3 regions of the Rhizobium pantanalense genome follow, and region 1 is predicted to be linked to each of the others. Evidence: predicted binding sites of a transcription regulator. Region 1 holds the regulator's gene; each other region holds the start of a gene.
What was found. The regulator PhoB, encoded in region 1, activates phosphate uptake and scavenging genes when phosphate is short. The targets are predictions, from matches to a motif close to TGTCATNNANCTGTCAT.
Positions count from the first base shown of each region.

Region 1 (6,529 bases):
ACCTCGATTACCCTACCGATCGAATTCTCCGAGAAGGTGATCGACCCGGCGGGTAAGCGCACGAGCGATCCGAAGGTGCTGATATCGGCCAACTACCCGGTTCTGGTCCGCGATGCACTGGTGAAGGCGCTTGGCATCGATCCGGGCAACCGTGCGCTCGTTCGCGAGGCGACGGCGATGGTGTCGGACGGCGCCAGGATCGCGCTGCGGGACAGGGTCGTCGTCAATCCCTCGATCATCGGAACGACGCAGAACGTCACCTTCCTCGCCAGCGCCAATATCGATTCCGCCAACAAAGGCCAGATCGATCTGAAGGTCGACGAGAAGGATCGAAAGGTGTCCGACCGTCAGGTCGCGTGGATGAAGAAACTCAGCGAAAGCGGCGCGCTTTACAAGGCCTTCAACAGCGGCCTCTTCGTATCGGGCAATTCGAGCCGGCCGGAAGCCGCCGGGCTCGGCGTCGCGCTGATCGGCTCGTTCTACCTGATGCTGACCGTTCTCGTACTTGCCTTGCCGGTCGGAGTCGCGGCGTCGATCTATCTGGAGGAGTTCGCGCAGAAGAACCGGCTGACGGATCTGATTGAGGTCAACATCAACAATCTCGCTGCCGTCCCCTCGATCGTCTACGGCCTGCTGGGCCTCTCGATCTTCATCAACATGATGGGTCTGCCGCGCTCGGCCTCGCTGGTCGGCGGTCTCGTGCTGAGCCTGATGACGCTGCCGATGATCATTATCGCCACACGCTCGGCGCTGCGGGCCGTGCCGCCGTCGATCCGCAGCGCGGCGCTCGGGCTTGGGGCTTCGCGGATGCAGATGGTCTTCCATCATGTGTTGCCGCTTGCGATGCCCGGCATTCTGACAGGCACGATCCTGGGGCTTGCCCATGCGCTTGGCGAGACCGCGCCATTGCTTCTGATCGGCATGGTCGCCTTCGTTGCCAACTATCCGGCATCGCCGCTCGATCCTTCGACGGCGCTGCCGGTGCAGATCTACATGTGGGCGAGCGAAGCCGAGCGGGCCTTCGTCGAAAGGACATCCGGCGCCATCATTGTGCTTCTCTTCTTCCTCGTCGCGATGAACATCGGCGCCATCCTGCTGCGCCGCCGCTTCGAGCGGCGCTGGTAAGGGAGGGCGCACGAAATGAACATGATGACGGAAGCCGCCAGCGAAAGAGCCTTGGCCAAGAAGATGACGACGATCCCCTACAAGATGATCGGCCAGGATGTTTCGGTCTATTACGGCCACAAGCGGGCGCTCTTCGACGTCAATCTGAAGATCCGCGCCAATACGGTCACGGCTCTGATCGGCCCTTCAGGCTGCGGCAAGTCCACCTTCCTGCGCTGCCTCAACCGCATGAACGATACGATCGAGACTTGCCGCGTCACCGGCAAGATCACGCTCGACGATCAGGATGTCTACGACGACAGCATTGACGTGGTGGAATTGCGCGCGCGCGTCGGCATGGTCTTCCAGAAGCCCAACCCGTTTCCGAAGTCCATCTATGAGAACGTCGCCTACGGTCCGCGCATCCATGGCCTGCATCGCTCAAAGGCCGATCTCCAGCATATCGTCGAAACAAGCCTGCAGAAGGCCGGTCTCTGGGGTGAGGTGAAGGATCGCCTCCATGACGCCGGCACGAGCTTGTCGGGCGGTCAGCAGCAGCGTCTGTGCATCGCGCGCGCCGTTGCCGTCAGCCCGGAGGTCATCCTGATGGACGAGCCGTGCTCGGCGCTCGATCCGATCGCGACCGCCAAGGTCGAGGATCTCATCCACGAGCTGCGGGAGAATTTCACCATCGTCATCGTGACGCATTCCATGCAGCAGGCAGCCCGCGTCTCGCAGCGTACCGCAATGTTTCATCTCGGCCACCTGGTCGAGGAGAACGACACCGATAAGATGTTCACCAATCCCGACGATTTCCGCACGCAGGATTACATCATGGGCCGTTTTGGTTGATGATGGCAGGCGCGCGGCTCCTTTCACACAGTTCACTTTGAGGATAGAAAAATGGTCTCCACTCACATTCTGTCAGCCTATGACGAAGACCTGAAGTTCCTGACGCGCCGCATTGCTGAAATGGGCGGCCTGGCCGAGCAGATGGTTAGCGACAGCGTACGCGCTCTCGTCAACAGCGACGCGGCTCTGGCCCAGAAAGTCATCTCCGACGACGTGGTTCTCGACCATGCCGAGCGCGAAGTCGGTGACAAGGCGATCGTCACCATCGCCCGCCGCCAGCCGATGGCAGCCGACCTTCGCGAAATCATGGGATCGATCCGCATCGCTTCTGACCTGGAGCGCGTCGGCGATCTCGGAAAGAACACCGCAAAGCGCGTCATCGCCGTGCAGGGCACTGGCGTCCCCCGCCGTCTCGCCCGCGGCATCGAGCATCTCTCCGAACTGGCGCTGAGCCAGCTCAAGGAAGTTCTCGATGTCTACGCGACCCGCTCGCCCGATAAGGCGGTGTCGATCCGCGAACGTGACGAGGAAATCGACGCCATGTACACCTCGCTCTTCCGCGAGATGCTGACCTACATGATGGAAGATCCGCGCAACATCACCACCTGCACGCATCTTCTCTTCTGCGCCAAGAACATCGAGCGCATCGGCGACCACGCCACCAATATCGCCGAGACGATCTATTACATGGCGACAGGTGCTCAGCCCGAAGGCGAGCGCCCGAAGGACGATACCGCCAATACCGTCGGCGCAGTGACGGAATAATCTGGAAGCGAAGAAAGGAGACCATAGGCGCATGGTTCCGAGAGTTGCTGTTGTAGAAGACGAGGAAGCGCTCAGCGTTCTGCTGCGCTACAATCTTGAGGCCGAAGGCTTCGAGGTCGACACGATCCTCAGAGGCGATGAGGCCGAGCTGCGTCTCCAGGAGCGCATCCCCGATCTCCTGATCCTCGACTGGATGCTCCCCGGCGTATCGGGCATCGAGCTCTGCCGCCGGCTGCGTATGCGGCCGGAGACGGAGCGACTGCCGATCATCATGCTGACGGCCCGCGGCGAGGAAAGCGAGCGCGTGCGTGGGCTTTCGACCGGCGCGGACGATTATGTCGTCAAGCCGTTCTCGACGCCGGAGCTGATGGCTCGCGTCAAGGCGATGCTGCGGCGTGCCCGCCCGGAGGTTCTCTCCACGGTGCTGCGCTGCGGCGATATCGAGCTGGACCGAGAAACCCATCGCGTCCACCGCAAGAGCCGCGAAGTACGGCTGGGGCCGACGGAATTCCGCCTGCTGGAATTCCTGATGTCCTCGCCCGGCCGCGTCTTCTCGCGCTCGCAGCTGCTCGACGGCGTATGGGGTCACGATATCTACGTCGACGAACGCACTGTCGACGTCCATGTCGGCCGCCTGCGCAAGGCGCTCAATTTCTCCAATATGCAGGATGTCATCCGCACCGTTCGCGGCGCGGGCTATTCCATGGAAACCTGAGCGGTTTGCCGCTCGGGTATCACTAAAGCATGTCGCGCAAAAGTGCGTAGCGGTTTTGCGAGAACGACATGCGCCAGACGGAAAACCTAAAGCACGGGAAGCGAATCTGAAAGATCGTGACGTGCTTTAAATAGCGGCGGAAATAGAAAAACGGGCCTCGATGGGCCCGTTTCTCATTGTCTTGCTGTGACTTTCAGCCGTTGTTGCGACGGCGGTCATGCACCGGCTGGTATGCCATGCGCTGATGATAGGTGCAGTACGGCGAAGAATCCGGGCTGTCATTGCCGCAGAAGTGGAAGTCGTCCTTCAGCGGGTCGCCGACCGGCCACTTGCAGGTGCGCTCCGTCAGTTCCGTCAGGCCGAGGCGGCGAGAGATCGGAACGACGACGTTCGATGCCGGACGATACTGGATTTCATTGACGGAATCGACCTCGATCTCTTCCTTCAGCATGGTTGCGCCCTGCTGGCGGGCGACGACCGTACGGGTGGCAACGCGCGATCCGTAGGTTGCGGTGCGGGGTGCTGCTGCGCTGCGCTTCGGCGTGCGCGCCGCGGTTGCCGTGCCGCCCGCCTTCGCTCGGCCAGGAAGGTTCAGGCGGTGCACCTTGCCGATGACGGCATTACGGCTCACGCCACCGAGCTGCGCAGCGATCTGGCTGGCGCTCAACCCTTCGGACCATAGCTTTTTCAGCTTCTCGACGCGTTCGTCTGTCCAATTCATGCCCTGTCTCCGCTGTCGCGTTTCCGATGGCAGAATCCCTCACCATTGCCTCGCATGGGAACGAGGCGCGAAACGCTCTAAAATTGTGGTGACTAGTTCCGCCGCATGCAGTCTAGCAATTGCTTTTTAACCTAGTGTGAGGCTGACTCCGTGACAAGAGTCGCGAGAATCTTGAGGAATCGATTTCGAGGTTTTCCCCAACTTGCTGCCCAGGCGTGGCATTTCTGCAATAGGCGCGGCTGAACCTATCTCTTTTGCCCGCAAGCGCTATCTCGCACCTGCTAAAGCGCCAGTTTTGTTGACATCGCGGTGCAAAACATCAATAGTGCCCAGGCCGCCGCAAGGCGGCATTTTTGATTTTTTCGGACCCGTTTCATCAAATGGAAGCGATCGGTCCTTAAAGTTGTGATCGAGGAGATATGGCCATGGCCGAGACCACGCCGCTTTATGACACCTATATGCGCGCTCCGTTACGGTTCGAGCGAGGCGAGGGCGTGTGGCTGGTCACCGAAAATGGCGAGCGCTACCTCGATTTCGCAGCCGGCGTCGCGGTCAACTCGCTCGGTCACGCTCATCCCCATCTCGTCGCCGAATTGAAGGCCCAGGCCGACAAGGTCTGGCATCTGTCCAACCTTTATGAGGTGCCTGGTCAGGAGAAGCTGTCGAAGCGGCTGACGGAAGCGACCTTCGCCGACAAGGTGTTCTTCACCAATTCAGGCGCCGAGGCGCTGGAATGCGCCATCAAGACGGCGCGGCGCTATCAATTCGCCAAGGGGCATCCCGAGAAGTTCCATATCATCACCTTCGAGGGCGCCTTCCACGGCCGCACCATCGCGACCATCGCCGCAGGTGGCCAGGAGAAGTATATCGAGGGCTTCGGGCCTAAGGCACCGGGTTTCGATCAGGTGGAGTTCGGTGATCTCGATGCCGTGCGTGCCGCCATCACGGATGCGACGGCTGCGATCCTGATCGAGCCGGTCCAGGGCGAGGGCGGCATTCGTCCCGCGACCAACGAGTTTCTGCGCGGGCTGCGTGAGATCTGCGATGAGCACGGCCTGCTGCTGATCCTCGACGAAGTACAGTGTGGCGTCGGCCGCACGGGCAAGCTCTTTGCCTACGAATGGGCCGGCATCAAGCCCGATATCATGGCGGTCGCCAAGGGCATCGGCGGTGGCTTCCCGCTCGGTGCGTGCCTTGCGACGGCGGAAGCCGCTTCCGGTATGAAAGCCGGCACACACGGTTCGACTTATGGCGGCAATCCGCTTGCCATGGCAGTCGGCAACGCCGTTCTCGACATCGTGCTTGCCGAAGGCTTCCTGCAGCATGTGCGCGATGTAGCGCTGGTGTTCCGCCAGGGGCTCGCCTCGCTCAAGGATCGCTTCCCGGATATCATCGAGGACGTTCGCGGCGAAGGCCTGATGCTTGGTGTCAAGGCGGCCATCCCGCAGGCGGAGCTGCTGCAGGCGATCCGCGCCGAGCATTTGCTTGGCGTGCCGGCTGGCGATAACGTCATCCGCCTGCTGCCGCCGCTGGTCGTCACGGCCGAAGAAGCGCGCGAAGGTCTCGCTCGCCTGGAGCGTGCTGCCGAGCGTGCGCGCGCTGCCCGCGTCAAAAAATCGGCTTAAGCTTATCGCCCGCATTTGGGGGCGTTCCTGCCCCTCGCGGGCGTTATTGTTTTTTCTGAAGTACAGGTAAGGACATGGCTTCTCCGAAACACTTTCTCGACCTCTCTGCCGTTCCGGCTGCCGATCTGCGCAATATCATCGACGACGCGATCGTGCGAAAAAGCGCGCAGAAGGCCGGCACGGCCGACAAGCCGCTGACCGGCAAGATGCTGGCGATGATCTTCGAGAAGCCGTCCACCCGAACCCGCGTCTCCTTCGATGTCGGTATGCGCCAGCTGGGCGGCGAGACGCTGTTCCTCTCGGGCACCGAGATGCAGCTTGGCCGCGCCGAGACCATCGGCGATACGGCCAAGGTGCTGTCGCGCTATGTCGATGCGATCATGATCCGCACGACCGATCATTCGCGCCTGCTGGAGCTGGCCGAACATGCGACCGTTCCAGTCATCAATGCGCTGACCGACGATACGCATCCTTGCCAGATTATGGCGGATATCATGACCTTCGAGGAGCATCGCGGCCCAATCAAGGGCAAGACGCTCGCGTGGACGGGCGACGGTAACAACGTGCTGCATTCGCTAATCGAAGGGGCCGCGCGCTTCGGCTATCGCATGAATATGGCGGTACCCCTTGGTTCTGAGCCGAAGGATCACTATCTGAACTGGGCCCGCAACGAGGGCGCCGAAATCATGCTCTCGCATGATGCAGACCGTGCGGTCGCCGGCGCCGATTGCGTGGTAACCGATACCT
Region 1 covers NZ_JAQJCH010000003.1:139,228-145,756, reverse strand. The annotation lists gene pstA (phosphate ABC transporter permease PstA) at 1-1,125, shown strand, start outside; gene pstB (phosphate ABC transporter ATP-binding protein PstB) at 1,141-1,956, shown strand; gene phoU (phosphate signaling complex protein PhoU) at 2,008-2,721, shown strand; gene phoB (phosphate regulon transcriptional regulator PhoB) at 2,753-3,436, shown strand; gene PH558_RS10065 (GcrA family cell cycle regulator) at 3,630-4,157, opposite strand; gene PH558_RS10060 (aspartate aminotransferase family protein) at 4,583-5,782, shown strand; gene argF (ornithine carbamoyltransferase) at 5,857-6,529, shown strand, end outside.

Region 2 (6,529 bases), on a different contig from region 1:
ATCCTTCGGCACGTTGCGGATGAACCAATCGGCCTGCTCGTCGGCCGTCGAGCAGAAATAGAAGAAATGATAGGGCGCATGCAGAAGCCCAGCAGCGCTCGCTTCATTCCAATACTCGGTGAAGCGCGGATCGATCCGGTCCTTGCCCTCCGTCGCCTTGATGAAGACGAAGGCGACACCCGAACCCTTGACGGCTTTCCAATCGATATCGCCCTGCCACTTGGAAATATCGATGCCATGGATGGGATGGCGCTGCGGATGATCGCGGCCGAAGTCCTGGGGCTTTGTATCGGCGAATCTGGTCTTGGGAAGGGCCGCCGTCGATAAGGCATCATAGCCCGTCGTGCAACCAGTCAAGGCAAGAGCGAGCGGCAGTAGGCATGCCAGAAGCCGGCGCATAGATATCCTGTTATGGCCCGAGTGATCTTGCTGCCCCAAGACTTGGCTTCCGTAATGTGGTCCCCGAGAATCCGAAAGAGCGGCAGACCATACCGTTGCCAGCTGGTCTTGCCACTTTATTCACCATATCAACGTAAAAAATGCGTTATCTTCAAGCAAATTCTTATGCTTGGCGTCTTCGGAACCGAATTCGCGCTGGAATCTGTCGCCGCTCAGGCGCCGTGCCGGGTCGCTACGGCCCGCCAGGCATAACCACGGCCGATCTTTTCGGTTTTCACCGACATGCCCCGCACTGCAGCCTTCTCTTCGAGCACTGTCAGAATATCGGCGCGGGGAGTGACGTGGAATTTCTTCAGCCAGCCTTTGAGTATGGCACGGAACCAGCCTGGCAACCCTTCCTGCTGGCCGAAATCGACGATGTGTAGCTCACCGCCCGGTGCGACAGCATCGAGCGACGCGTCGATGGCATTTTTCCAGTCGGGGATCATCGACAGCGCGTAGGAAATCATGACGCGGTCAAAGCCGTTGGTGCCGAAATCGGCAGCGGAAAAGGCTGTGGCATCGGCGACACGAAAATCCGGCATCTGTTTCAGGCCGCGGAAATTATTGCGGGCGGAAATCAGCATTTCCTGCGAGATATCGAGACCATAAAGGCGGGCAGAAGGGAAGCGCCGATAGGCGAGCAGCATATTGCGGCCTGTGCCGCAGCCCACTTCCAGGAGCGAGCCACCGACGGGAACATTCAGCTGTTCGATCGTTCGATCGCGGCCGAACAGGTAATATTTGCGGGTCAGGTCATAGATGTGGCGCTGATAGCGGTACATGCCGTCCATCAGCTTGGCGTGGTTGTTCGCGCTGTTTTCTATGCCCGTATCCGCCTGGCTCACGCTTTTTTTCCGTAGATGTGGAAGCCGCCATAGATGGCCGAACGGTCACGAGTGTTAAGTTCCTGTGAGCGCTCCTCGAAATAGACCCACTGATCACGGATCGCGGGAGAGAGGCGGCCCTCGATGATGCTCTTTTCGGCAGCCGTGCGGAAGATTACGCGGGCGCCTTCGCGCGCCGTACGGGTGATCTCCGCCCAAAGGCCGTTGAGCTGCTCGTCGGTCATCCAGTCCTGCGCATCGAGCAGGACATAGCGATCGCGCGAGGCAGCCGGCTTCGAAGCGAGAAGCTCGGTGAAATTGGCGTGATGGACGCTCACACGATCGGCATTGGCGCGGATCGCCGCATAGTGTTCCGGCTTGAGATAGGTGGGCAGAGGCCCCTGGTGCTGGGCAGCGTAGCGCCGAGAGAATGCCTGCCAGGCAAAGTAATTGTCGCGCATCGGGAAATGACAGGCGAGCTTTTCGAGCCGATGTTTCAGCACGGCGGAAATGGAATCGTCGCTCGCGAGACTCGCAAGTTCGTCATATTGCTGCGGCGGGATGCCGAGGCCGAAGAGCGAACTCTTGCGGCCAAGCAGCCAGCGGACCGCCGGCTTGTCGAAGATCGGAGCGATCTCCTCTTCAAAGAACTGACGCTGCTCGCGCATCGTGCGGGCTTCCGTCATCTTGTCGAGGCGGACGCCGTGCAGGCGTGCCAGTATATGGGCAGCGCCGATGAACCGACCGAGAAGGCCGGTCTTGTAGATGTTGCGGTTGAAGACCGTGATGCGGCGGCGGCCATAAAGATCGCGACCATCCCAGTAGTCAGCCGTTGCCGTGTCGAGGCGCGGCGCGATGAACTGGTCGTAGGCCTGGCTATTGGCCGCAATGTCGGGGGTCCCGAAGAAGCGCACCAGGTCGGCATGACCGGGAAGCAGGCGGAAGGCCGCGAGCTTCAGCTTGTTCAGTGCGATGTGGTGGCGATTGAGATCGACGACATCGATGGATGCCGGATTTTGCGAGAGGTAGGCGAGCATGTTGCAGCCGCCTGAACCGATGGTGACGATGCGATGATGCGCCTGCAGCTCCATCGCCTCCATATCGATATCCGGATCTTCCCAGATCTGCGGATAGACAAGGCCGGAAAACAACATGCCGAACAAGCGCTCGGAGAGACCCGCTTTGGACAATGCCTTGTGCTGCAGCAGAGCGTCCTTGAGTTTCCGGTTCTTTTGGAGACCGGCATCCGGGGCGAATTCCGTCATCTGAGTCTTGTCACCGATTTGTGAAGTTCAGGGCGTGTAACCCGGCAATGCTACAGTCTGATGACGCGGGCTGTTGGCAGATCCGGTGGAGAAGCATCCTTGCACATATTTAAGGAGCTCTAACCATCATAGGTCTTTCATCTTGCTGCGTTTCCTGATTGTCTCCGCCTACCTTTCTGGAGAATATGTGACATGCGTTTGATATCGAGAGTGATCGGGGCTCTTATTGTTCTGCTGCTGATCATTGTCGCCGGCGGGGCCGTCTGGCTCTCTCTTTATCCGCCGGAATTGCTGAAGGTCGGTGATGGCTACGCGGCAAAGATCGTCTGCTCCAATACGTTCGTGGCCAAACGGGACCCGGATAAGGTGATGGAGGAGGATGTGCAGGCTCCCGGCAATCCGGCATTGAAGCTCATTCGCGTCTATGTCGACCGGGACGAGGGGGTCGTCACGGCCCGCTTCCTTGGGCTGTTTGCGCCGAACCGTGCGCTCTATCGCGGGGCGCTCGGTTGCGCGCTGGTGCCGGACGGTGATCTGCAGGCGGCCCGCAGCGCTGTCTTCCTCAACAAGGTCAAGGCGCCGAAGAACGATGCTGTGTGGCCGGATGGGGATACGGTAAACCTCGGTCAGGACGGCGAGGGGACGAAACTTGCCAACATCGTATCGAATTCGGATCTCGCCGGGCCTGCCATGCGCGCGATCGTTGTCGTCAAAGACGGGCGCATCGTCGCTGAAACTTATGGCGATGGCTTCAGCAAGGCAACGCCGCTGATCGGCTGGTCGATGACCAAGACGGTCAATGCCGCCATCATCGGCCGACTCATGCTGGCCGGGCGCATGTCCTTTGACGATCAAAATCTTCTGCCGCAATGGAGCGCTGACTCACGCAAGGACATCAAGCTCAGCGATCTTCTTGCCATGGAAAGCGGGCTTGCGTTCAACGAATCCTATGGCACCGTATCGGATGTAACGCGCATGCTCTATCTCGACGCGGACGTGACCAGCATAGCAGCCAACGCGCATCAGTTGGCAGCGCCGGGTGAGCGTTTCAGCTATTCCAGCGGTACAGCAGCGCTGCTTTCGCGCCTCTGGATGAACCGGCTGCCCAATCTGAGCGCTGCCATCTCCTATCCGCGCGAGGCACTTTTCGGGCCGCTTGGCATGTATAGCGCCGTTTTCGAGGCCGATGAGCGCGGCACCTTCGTCGGCAGCTCCTATCTCTATGCCAATGCCCGGGACTGGGCGCGCTTTGGTCTCTTTCTGCTGCAGGATGGGGTATGGAATGGGCACCGCCTGCTGCCGGAAGGCTTTGTCGGCGCCATGCGCACGCCGACGAATGCTTCCGAGGGCGTTTATTCGCAGGTTCAGGCCTGGCTTGCAGGCCCCGGCGGCTCCAACGCGCAATTCGGCCTGCCTGCGGATACCTTCTGGATGACCGGCCACGACGGTCAAACGATCGCAATCGTCCCGTCGGCCAATCTCGTTGTCGTCCGGATGGGGTTGACGCCGACCTGGGCATATTATCGACCGCAAATCTTGGTGAAGCGGATCATGGATACAATAAAGCCGGCCACGAACTAGGCCGGCTTCTCATAAGGTTCTGGTAAAATCAATAATTGCCGTTAGCGACGTCCGTCAGGCCTTTGCGCTTGGCGTCGTAATAATAGCCGCGGGCATAAAGCTGGACGGCGTTGGCTTCTTTGTTCTGAGCCTTGCTGTCCGCCGTCATCCAGGCACCGCGTAGATATTTGGCGGCATATTTGATGTTGGTTTCGGCATCAAGGAGGCCGGATGCCGGGCCTTCGTAGCCCATGGACTTAGCCGTATTGTACTTGATCTGCATCAGGCCGAAGTATCCGGCGCGGTTATAGGCTTTCGGATTGTAGCGGCTTTCACGGTGAACGACGCGATGGATCAGGGATTCCGGAATTTCATAGATCTTGGCATATTTCTGAATGAGCTTCGTTACGTAGCTCTTTTCCGCAGCCGGGACGTCGGAATCGTAATTTGGAGTGTTGGTGGTGGTCATGACAGCGGGAACGACCGTCGGGCCGCTGCTGTCGAAATTGAAGTCATAATGCATGCGGTTGTCCGCATAGCGCGGAATGCCGATCTGGGCGGGCGTGGCGAAGGCGACCTCTGCCTGTGCCGTCGAATCCGGACGCGGCGTCGGGACGGCAACCTGAATGGCCGCTACATCCGATGTCATCGGAATGGTCGGCTCGCTCTGAGCCACGGAGGCGGAAACCGGCGTGAGGGCGGCATCGCCTGGACGTGCCGGATTGGGCATGGGGATCGCAACCACGGAAGGCACCAGGGGCACGTCGGATGCTGCATAAGCCGCTGCGGCTGACGTGCCGCCGGCGGGCGCGCCCGTTGCTGCAGCGATTGCGGCGGTTCCCTGATTGGCAGCATTCGCCACAGGCGCGCCGAAGCGTCCCTGTGCGGCATCCATCTGTTGCTGGCTTACCGTTGCTGCTGCCACGTTTGCAGTGCCCGGAGCAAGTCGGCCGGACTTTGCCATTGCCATTTGTTGCGGCTGCTGCGGGCCGATGAAGCCCGGTGCTGCTGCGACCATTGCGGCGCCTGCGGGTGCAGCTGCGCCAGTTGCGGTCAGGGTCGTATTCGGATGCGGCACGTTGGCGTGTGCCGACGGGAGTTCTGCCTGAGACGTCTGCTGCTGCTGAGTGCTTGCGCACCCGGCGAGAGCGCCGCACATCACTGCCGATAAGGCAACGCTGCGCTTCAGGCTGGGAAATCCGATCGTTACCATTCTGTCACTTTCGAAAAAACCAAACCTAATTTCGATGCAATTCGGCCACAGGACCGCCAAATTCGGTCACAGGATCGATAAAATTATGAATCCCCATTAACCTATCCGTGATCGCCTCGCAACCCTGCACCGGCTTAGGCGGCCATCCGGCGGTATCCGGCGGTCACCGCGCCAGCTGCAATCAACAGGGTTCCGCCCGTTCTGTTAACGGCGCGCTGCACGCTTGCCTTGCGAATGAAGCCGCGCGCTAGGTCGGCGACGAACACGTAAATGAGTGAGTTCAGCGCCGCCAAAGTGAGGAAAGTTGCCTCCAGAATAAGCGTTTGCTGAAGAAATGGCTTCGACATGTCGAGAAATTGTGGAACGAATGCAATGAAAAAGACGATGCTCTTCGGGTTGAGAGCTGTTACAACATATGCGTGTAAGAGAATTTTTAACGGTTTTTCCTCTGGGAGATTGTCATTGTCGCCCAGAGGACCCGTCACAATCGGGGCTCTCCAGAGCTTGATTCCGAGGAAAACGAGGTAGGCTGCGCCGATCAGCTTAAGAATCGTGAATAGTGTCGCTGATGTGGCGAGGAGAGCGCCGAGACCCGCTAGCGATGCGGTCATTGCGGTGAAATCGCCAAGCGTCACGCCCGTCACCGTTGCCAGGGCCGTCTTGCGGCCGTGGCCGAGCGCATAGGATATGACAAGGAGAATGGTCGGACCCGGTATGGCCAGCATGATGCAGGACGCGGCGGCGAAAGCGAGCCAGGTTTCGATGGACATAGAATCCTCCTCTATTCCTCTTCCGCCGTCAGCAAAGACATTGGATTTGCGATCCGTCAATCCGCCTGATTGTCAATCAGGCGGATTGACCACCGATTAAGCCGATTGATCGCAGATCGGTCAGGCTTGTGAGTATTTCTGCCCGATATGGTCCATGACTTCGGCGAACCAGGGAGCGGAGATATCGAAGGCTTTGCCGCCCTTGATGCGCGGGAATTCGATGACCCGCAGCTTACCGCCCTGACCTTCATCATGCCCCGTGACGCCGGACACCTTATTGAGGGCACTTTCCACCGCGAGGTCGACCATGCCCTGAATCAGGCGCAGATCCTCGCCGTTTGCGGGGGCGGAGCGTGCGAAATAGCCCGACTTCTGTACCATGGAGCGTTCGGCGCCGATGATCGCTGCGAACTGCTTCTGGAACCAGCCGCCGACATTGATCGTATCGATCTTTAC
Region 2 covers NZ_JAQJCH010000001.1:883,511-890,039, forward strand. The annotation lists gene PH558_RS04215 (glycoside hydrolase family 25 protein) at 1-399, opposite strand, end outside; gene PH558_RS04220 (class I SAM-dependent methyltransferase) at 612-1,286, opposite strand; gene PH558_RS04225 (BtaA family protein) at 1,283-2,530, opposite strand; gene PH558_RS04230 (serine hydrolase domain-containing protein) at 2,723-4,111, shown strand; gene PH558_RS04235 (lytic transglycosylase domain-containing protein) at 4,140-5,303, opposite strand; gene PH558_RS04240 (LysE family translocator) at 5,438-6,073, opposite strand; gene PH558_RS04245 (pyrophosphate--fructose-6-phosphate 1-phosphotransferase) at 6,194-6,529, opposite strand, start outside.
Region 2: the regulator PhoB is predicted to act here: its motif matches at 2,580-2,596, upstream of PH558_RS04225 (BtaA family protein).

Region 3 (6,529 bases), on a different contig from region 1:
GCCAGTCGGCTGTGCAAACACTGTCACGCCCGGCTGCCCAATCATTCGCCGGAGACGGACATGGCAGGCCAGAAGAAAACCATATCGGCGGATTCCAGCAATCCGTTGAACACGATCGTCAATCTCTGGCCTTACATGTGGCCAAGCGGGCGCATGGATCTGAAGATGCGGGTGGTCTGGGCGACCGTCTTCCTACTGGTCTCGAAATTCTTCCTGCTGCTGGTCCCCTACTTCTTCAAATGGTCCGTCGATGCGCTGAACGGCAAGCTCGACATGCAAGGCATACTGCCGGCCTTCCTGGTCGGCGCCATCGCCTTGATCATCGCCACGAACGCGACACGCCTGATCCAGCTCGGCCTCAATCAGTTGCGCGACGCGCTGTTTGCGAGTGTCGGCCAATATGCGGTGCGCCAGCTCGCCTACAGGACCTTCGTGCACATGCACGAGCTCTCGCTGCGTTTCCATCTGGAGCGCAAGACCGGCGGCCTCTCGCGCATCATCGAGCGCGGCACCAAGGGCATCGAGACGATTGTCCGCTTCACGATCCTCAACACGTTTCCGACCTTCATCGAATTCCTGCTGACCGCCATCATCTTCTGGCGCGGCTATGGCTTTTCCTATCTCGCGGTCACGGCTGTCACGGTCTGGCTCTACATCTGGTTCACCGTCAAGGCGAGCGACTGGCGCATCTCCATCCGCCGGACGATGAACAACAGCGACACCGATGCCAACACCAAAGCGATCGATTCGCTGCTGAACTTCGAGACGGTCAAATATTTCGGCAACGAGGAGATGGAAGCCAGACGCTTCGATCAATCGATGGAGCGGTATGAAAAGGCAGCCACCAGTGTCTGGACGTCGCTTGGCTGGCTTAACTTCGGCCAAGGCTTGATCTTCGGCCTTGGTACGACGGTGATGCTGGTCATGTCCGGCTGGTCGGTCCTGAACGGCCATCACACGGTTGGCGACTTCGTCTTCATCAACGCGATGCTGCTGCAGCTCTCCGTGCCGCTCAACTTCATCGGCTTCGTCTATCGCGAAATACGCCAGGGCCTGACCGATATCGAGGAAATGTTCGACCTGCTCGAGGTCAAGCCCGAGGTGGTCGATGCGCCTGACGCCAAGGAGCTCGTCATCGGCAATGGCGCGATCGCGTTCAAGGACGTGCATTTCGCCTATGATCCGGCACGGCCGATCCTGAAGGGCATCTCCTTCGAGGTGCCGGCAGGCAAGACGGTCGCCGTGGTCGGGCCTTCGGGCGCCGGAAAATCGACACTGTCGCGGCTCCTCTATCGTTTCTACGATGTGCAGGACGGCACGATCACCATCGACGGCCAGGACCTGCGAACCGTCACGCAGAAGAGCCTGCGAAAAGTCATCGGTATGGTGCCGCAGGATACCGTGCTCTTCAACGACACCATCGCCTACAACATCCGCTATGGCCGGCCGGGCGCGAGCGAAGCGGAAGTGACTGGAGCAGCGGAGATCGCCCAGATCGGCGATTTCATCCGTCAGCTGCCCGAAGGTTTCGAGACCAAGGTCGGCGAACGCGGCCTCAAATTGTCTGGCGGCGAGAAACAGCGCGTGGCGATCGCGCGCACCGTTCTCAAATCGCCGCCGGTTCTGATCCTCGACGAGGCGACCTCGGCGCTCGATACGACGACCGAGCGCGAAATACAGGCCGCCGTCGACGTCGTCTCCAAGAACCGCACGACGCTTGTCATCGCGCATCGGCTGTCGACCGTCATCGGCGCGGATGAGATCATCGTGCTGAAAAGCGGCGTCATCGCCGAGCGTGGCACACATGCCGATCTTCTGGCGCGAAACGGCCTCTACGCCTCCATGTGGAACCGCCAGCGCGAGGCGACGCAGGCCGAGGAGCATCTGAAGCAAGTGCGTGAGAGCGACGATCTGGGTGTTATCGACCGGCTGGCACCGGCAAAGTGAGAAAGCCCGAGAGACGTTGCATTCTGCGCCCCGATGGCAAGCAGGGGGACGCAGTGATTATGCACCGATTGTTGTCACGAGACTGAGATGACAGCTTGCTAGGTACGAGGGTCTTTTTCAACGGAGCCCCCAAATGCGTACTTTTGCCAAAGCTTTAAGCCTGTTGCTCGTTGTCGGCCTGGCCTCGCCGGTTTTCGCCGAAGATGCCAAGCCTTTCACCGATGCAAAGGAGATCAACCTCCTCGATCTGCTGCCGCCTCCGCCGGCCAATGATTCCGCGCAGATGAAGGCCGAGCTCGGCGAAATCCTAACGATCCAGGTGACTCGCACGCCGGAAATGGCGGCTCGCGCAGTGGCCGACGCCGAAGAGAACGTCTGGCGCTTCTCCGACGTCATCGACAATCCGAAATTCACCAAGGAAAACCTGCCGAAGTTTTCGGCCTTCTTCGATCGCGTCGTCGAGACCGAAGGCGCCGTCGTCGATCCCGCCAAGGATGTCTGGAAGCGTCCGCGCCCGCATCTCTACAGCGATCTGGTCAAGCCGATTGTGCCGCTCTCCAAGTCCGGCTCCTATCCGTCCGGCCACACCACGGTCGGCACGCTGATGGGCATCGTGCTTGCCAACATGATGCCGGAAAAGCGTGCCGTCATCATGGCCCGCGCCTGGGAATATGGCCATAATCGTATTGTCGGCGGCATCCACTATGCTTCCGATATCGAAGCAGGCCGCATCGCAGGCACCGTCATCGCCGAAACCATCATGACGCATGAGGACTACAAGACCGAGTACGAAGGCGCCAAGGCTGAACTGCGCGCCGCTCTCGGCCTCTGACTTCCTATCGGCCGACGCAGTACACAGGAGGCCGCCGCCATCGGCGGCCTTTTCGTTGCGTCCTGCAGGGTTTCCAAGGGCGACACTTTTCAAGTCAGGGGAACGTTGGCATCTTGCTCGACGCGGATTGCGTTGAGGACGAGCGCGCGAAACCATTGCCCATGACAGAGTTTGCCTGTAGTCACGCTCGACTGGTATTCAGAGCAAGACCGCTTATCTTGTTCTCATTCTTTTGACTGGCATGATCTTGTCGAGGACCGAAAGTCGGTTCCTAACGGGAATGCCCTAACGGAGTAGGCCATAGATGAGCTTGATGAACAGCGTACGCAATGTCATCGTTCCCGTACACAAGGAGGGCTATCCCTTCGTTGCAGGCTTCTTCGTCGCGTCGCTGGTGCTCGGTTGGATCTTCAAGCCGCTCTTCTGGATCGGCCTGATCCTGACGCTTTGGTGCGCCTATTTCTTCCGCGACCCCGAACGCCTGACGCCCCAGGACGATGATCTGGCGATATCGCCGGCAGACGGCAAGGTTTCGAGCGTGCAGATGGTGACACCGCCGGCTGAGCTCAACCTCGGCAGCCAGCCGATGCTGCGTATCTCGATCTTCATGAACGTCTTCGATTGCCATGTGAACCGTTCGCCGATGCGCGGCCGCATCACCAACATCGCCTATCGCCAGGGCAGCTTCCTCAATGCCGAACTCGACAAGGCCAGCGAACAGAACGAGCGCAACGGCCTCGTGATCGAAACGAAACATGGCGAAATCGGCGTCGTGCAGATTGCCGGCCTTGTTGCCCGGCGCATTCTTTGCTTCGTCCATCCGAACGAGCCGCTGGATGCCGGCGAGCGCATCGGCCTCATCCGCTTCGGCTCGCGCCTCGATGTCTTCCTGCCGGAAGGTGCTTCGTCGCGTGTTGCCGTCGGCCAGCGGGCGATCGCCGGCGAAACCGTCATTGCCGAATTCGGCTCGGCCAAGGGCGCAACCCTTAGCCGCCGTAGCTGAAGTGTAGGAATACGAGCGAGATGAAGACGCCTTTTCCGCCTTTCGAGCCACACGGGCCTAACGACGAAGCACGCGGACCGCGTCTCCGGGAAATTCCGTTGCGGCTGATCGTGCCGAACATGATCACCGTGCTGGCGATCTGCTCGGGGCTGACCGGCATTCGCCTCGCTTTCGAAAACCGCTACGAACTTGCCGTCGTGGCCGTGCTGGTCGCCGCCTTCCTCGACGGTATCGACGGGCGCGTCGCGCGGCTGATGAAGGCCACCTCGAAGTTCGGCGCGCAGATGGATTCGCTCGCCGACATCGTCAATTTCGGCGTTGCCCCGGCACTCGTCGTCTACGTTTTCCTGCTCGACCAGGCCCGCTCGCTTGGCTGGATCGCGGCGCTGATCTACACGATCGCTGCCGGGCTGCGGCTCGCCCGCTTCAACGTCATGGCCGAGCGCGAGCACAAGGCCTCCTGGCAGTCGGAATATTTCGTCGGCGTACCCGCGCCTGCCGGCGCCATGCTGGTGCTGCTGCCTGTTTATCTGGGCTTTCTCGGCTTGACGCCGGACCACACCTTCGCCTTATGGGGTGCAGCCTACACCGTCCTCATCGGCTTCCTGCTGGTCAGCCGCCTGCCGGTATGGTCCGGCAAATCGGAAGGCAATGGCGTAAGGCGCGATCTGGTGCTGCCGATCATGCTCGGCCTCGTCGTCTATGTCGCGCTGCTGATGAGCTATACGTGGCATGTCATGGTCGTGACCGTCGTCATCTATTTGCTGTCCCTGCCCTTCGGCGCACGCTCCTGGGCAAAGAAATACGGCACCTACACCATCAATGGACCCGCCGATCCCAATGTCGACGATTCCAACGACGACATCGGCCGGCATATCTAGCGCCGGCATATCAAACCGTTGCACAACAGTCCTCTGGTGGCATCGCCGGGCTGCAACCGCTAGTCTGTAAGCCTCCCTTATCAATCAGAGGCATGACGGTCGCTCATCGGCGCAACGGGAAGCCAGATCGGCGCGATATTTCCGCAGATTCAAACATTGCGGCAGCGCGGATTCTACACGAGGTTTCGGCGCTAATCTCTCGAAATATGGTCGTTGTTTACAAAAGCTGATTGGAAAACGCCTTCGATTTGTCATGATTTACGACAAAAAGCACTACTCGACTGTGAATCGAAAAATGCTCCGGGGGAGCATGGTGAGGAGTGAAACATGACGCAGAAGAAAGACCAGCCGGCACAACCGCAGGCAAAGATCGATCCCAGCAAGCATTATCGTCCGCTGGGGCTGAAAGCCGTTCTTGCAGCCCATCTGATGCTGAAGACGAAGCCTCTCAAGAAGAAGATCGCCTGAGAATATAGCTCTGCCCGCCGCCGACAAATACCGGCAGGCAGCATTTCCGGTCACTGGCCGCTAAATGGCGGCCGCTTAGAGAAGACTTAGCTGGCCATCGTCCGGATCCGCCTTCTTCGGCGGTTTCCTGACCGGATCGAGTACCACGGGTGTCTGCACATCCGGCCCCATATTGGCAACCTTGTTGACGCGATCCGAAACCGGGATCGCCTCGAAAAAATCCTCCTGGACCGGCTTCATCAGACCAAGGACATCGCAAGGCTCCTGCGTCTTGCAATCGAGCCAGCGGGCAAAATCCTCCGGCTTGATGACGACGGGCATGCGGTCATGGATGGATCGGATGGCGCTGTTTGCCGCCGTGGTCAGGATCGCACCCGTATCGACTTCCGAACCGTCGGCCGACGACCAGGTTTCCATCAGCCCGGCAAAAGCGATGACGCCGCCACTGCGGGGCCGAATCCAGTAGGCTTGCGGCTTCTCACCGCTTTCCTTCGGCGGCCGGTGCCATTCGTAGAAGCCGGATGCTGGGATGAGGATGCGGCGATGGCGCATGGCCGCGCGGAAGGAAGCCTTGCCGATCGCCGTTTCCGCCCTCGCATTGATCAGAAGCGGGAAATCCTTGGGGTCCTTCACCCAGTCGGGCATGAAGCCCCAGCGCACGAGCAGGGCGCGACGATCCGGCAGGTTGCTTCCCGGTCGCTGCCGATCGCCCGATATCACGACAAGGATCGGCTGCGTCGGCGCGATATTGTAGCGCGCGGGAAAAGCCTCGTTCAGCAGGACGCCGAGCGCTTCCCCCACGTGATCTGCCGTTGATGTCAAAGCGAAACGTCCGCACATGAGGCCTGTGTTGCACCCGAAAAGCGGCGGGTCAAGCCTAAGATCAGCCGCGCGGCCCGAAGAGAATGATCCCCGCGCCGGCAAGGCAGATGGCGGCCCCAGAAATATCCCATCGGTCCGGCAGCCGTCCTTCGGCGAGCCAGAGCCAGAGAATGGAGGCAATGATATAGACACCGCCATAGGCAGCAAAAGTGCGGCCGGCCGCCTCGCTCGGCACCAGCGCCAGCAGCCAGGCAAAGAGCGCCAGCGAGACGAGGCCGGGTGCGAGCCACCAGACGGGCTTCGACAGACGCAACCAGGCCCAGAAGGCAAAGCAGCCTGCAATTTCGGCAAGAGCCGCCAAAGCATATAGCCCGAAGATCATCCCGATCGTTCCTATATTCGGTGCATTCAGAATCGTCGCCTTAGCCGGAAGCGAGTTAAGGGGCTTTCCTGTGGGACAGCAAGCGCCGTTTCCTGTAGAAATTGGCCGCAGATGGCTCGTTGCCATCGCGCATCGATCTTCCTATCCGAATGCAAAGCGATCCATGACCTCCAATCCTCGCCCTGCCTCCTCGG
Region 3 covers NZ_JAQJCH010000006.1:334,694-341,222, reverse strand. The annotation lists gene PH558_RS17605 (ABCB family ABC transporter ATP-binding protein/permease) at 61-1,947, shown strand; gene PH558_RS17600 (acid phosphatase) at 2,081-2,779, shown strand; gene PH558_RS17595 (phosphatidylserine decarboxylase) at 3,084-3,782, shown strand; gene pssA (CDP-diacylglycerol--serine O-phosphatidyltransferase) at 3,803-4,663, shown strand; gene PH558_RS17585 (hypothetical protein) at 4,991-5,131, shown strand; gene PH558_RS17580 (SOS response-associated peptidase) at 5,207-5,971, opposite strand; gene PH558_RS17575 (YnfA family protein) at 6,015-6,335, opposite strand; gene PH558_RS17570 (NUDIX hydrolase) at 6,499-6,529, shown strand, end outside.
Region 3: the regulator PhoB is predicted to act here: its motif matches at 2,024-2,040, upstream of PH558_RS17600 (acid phosphatase).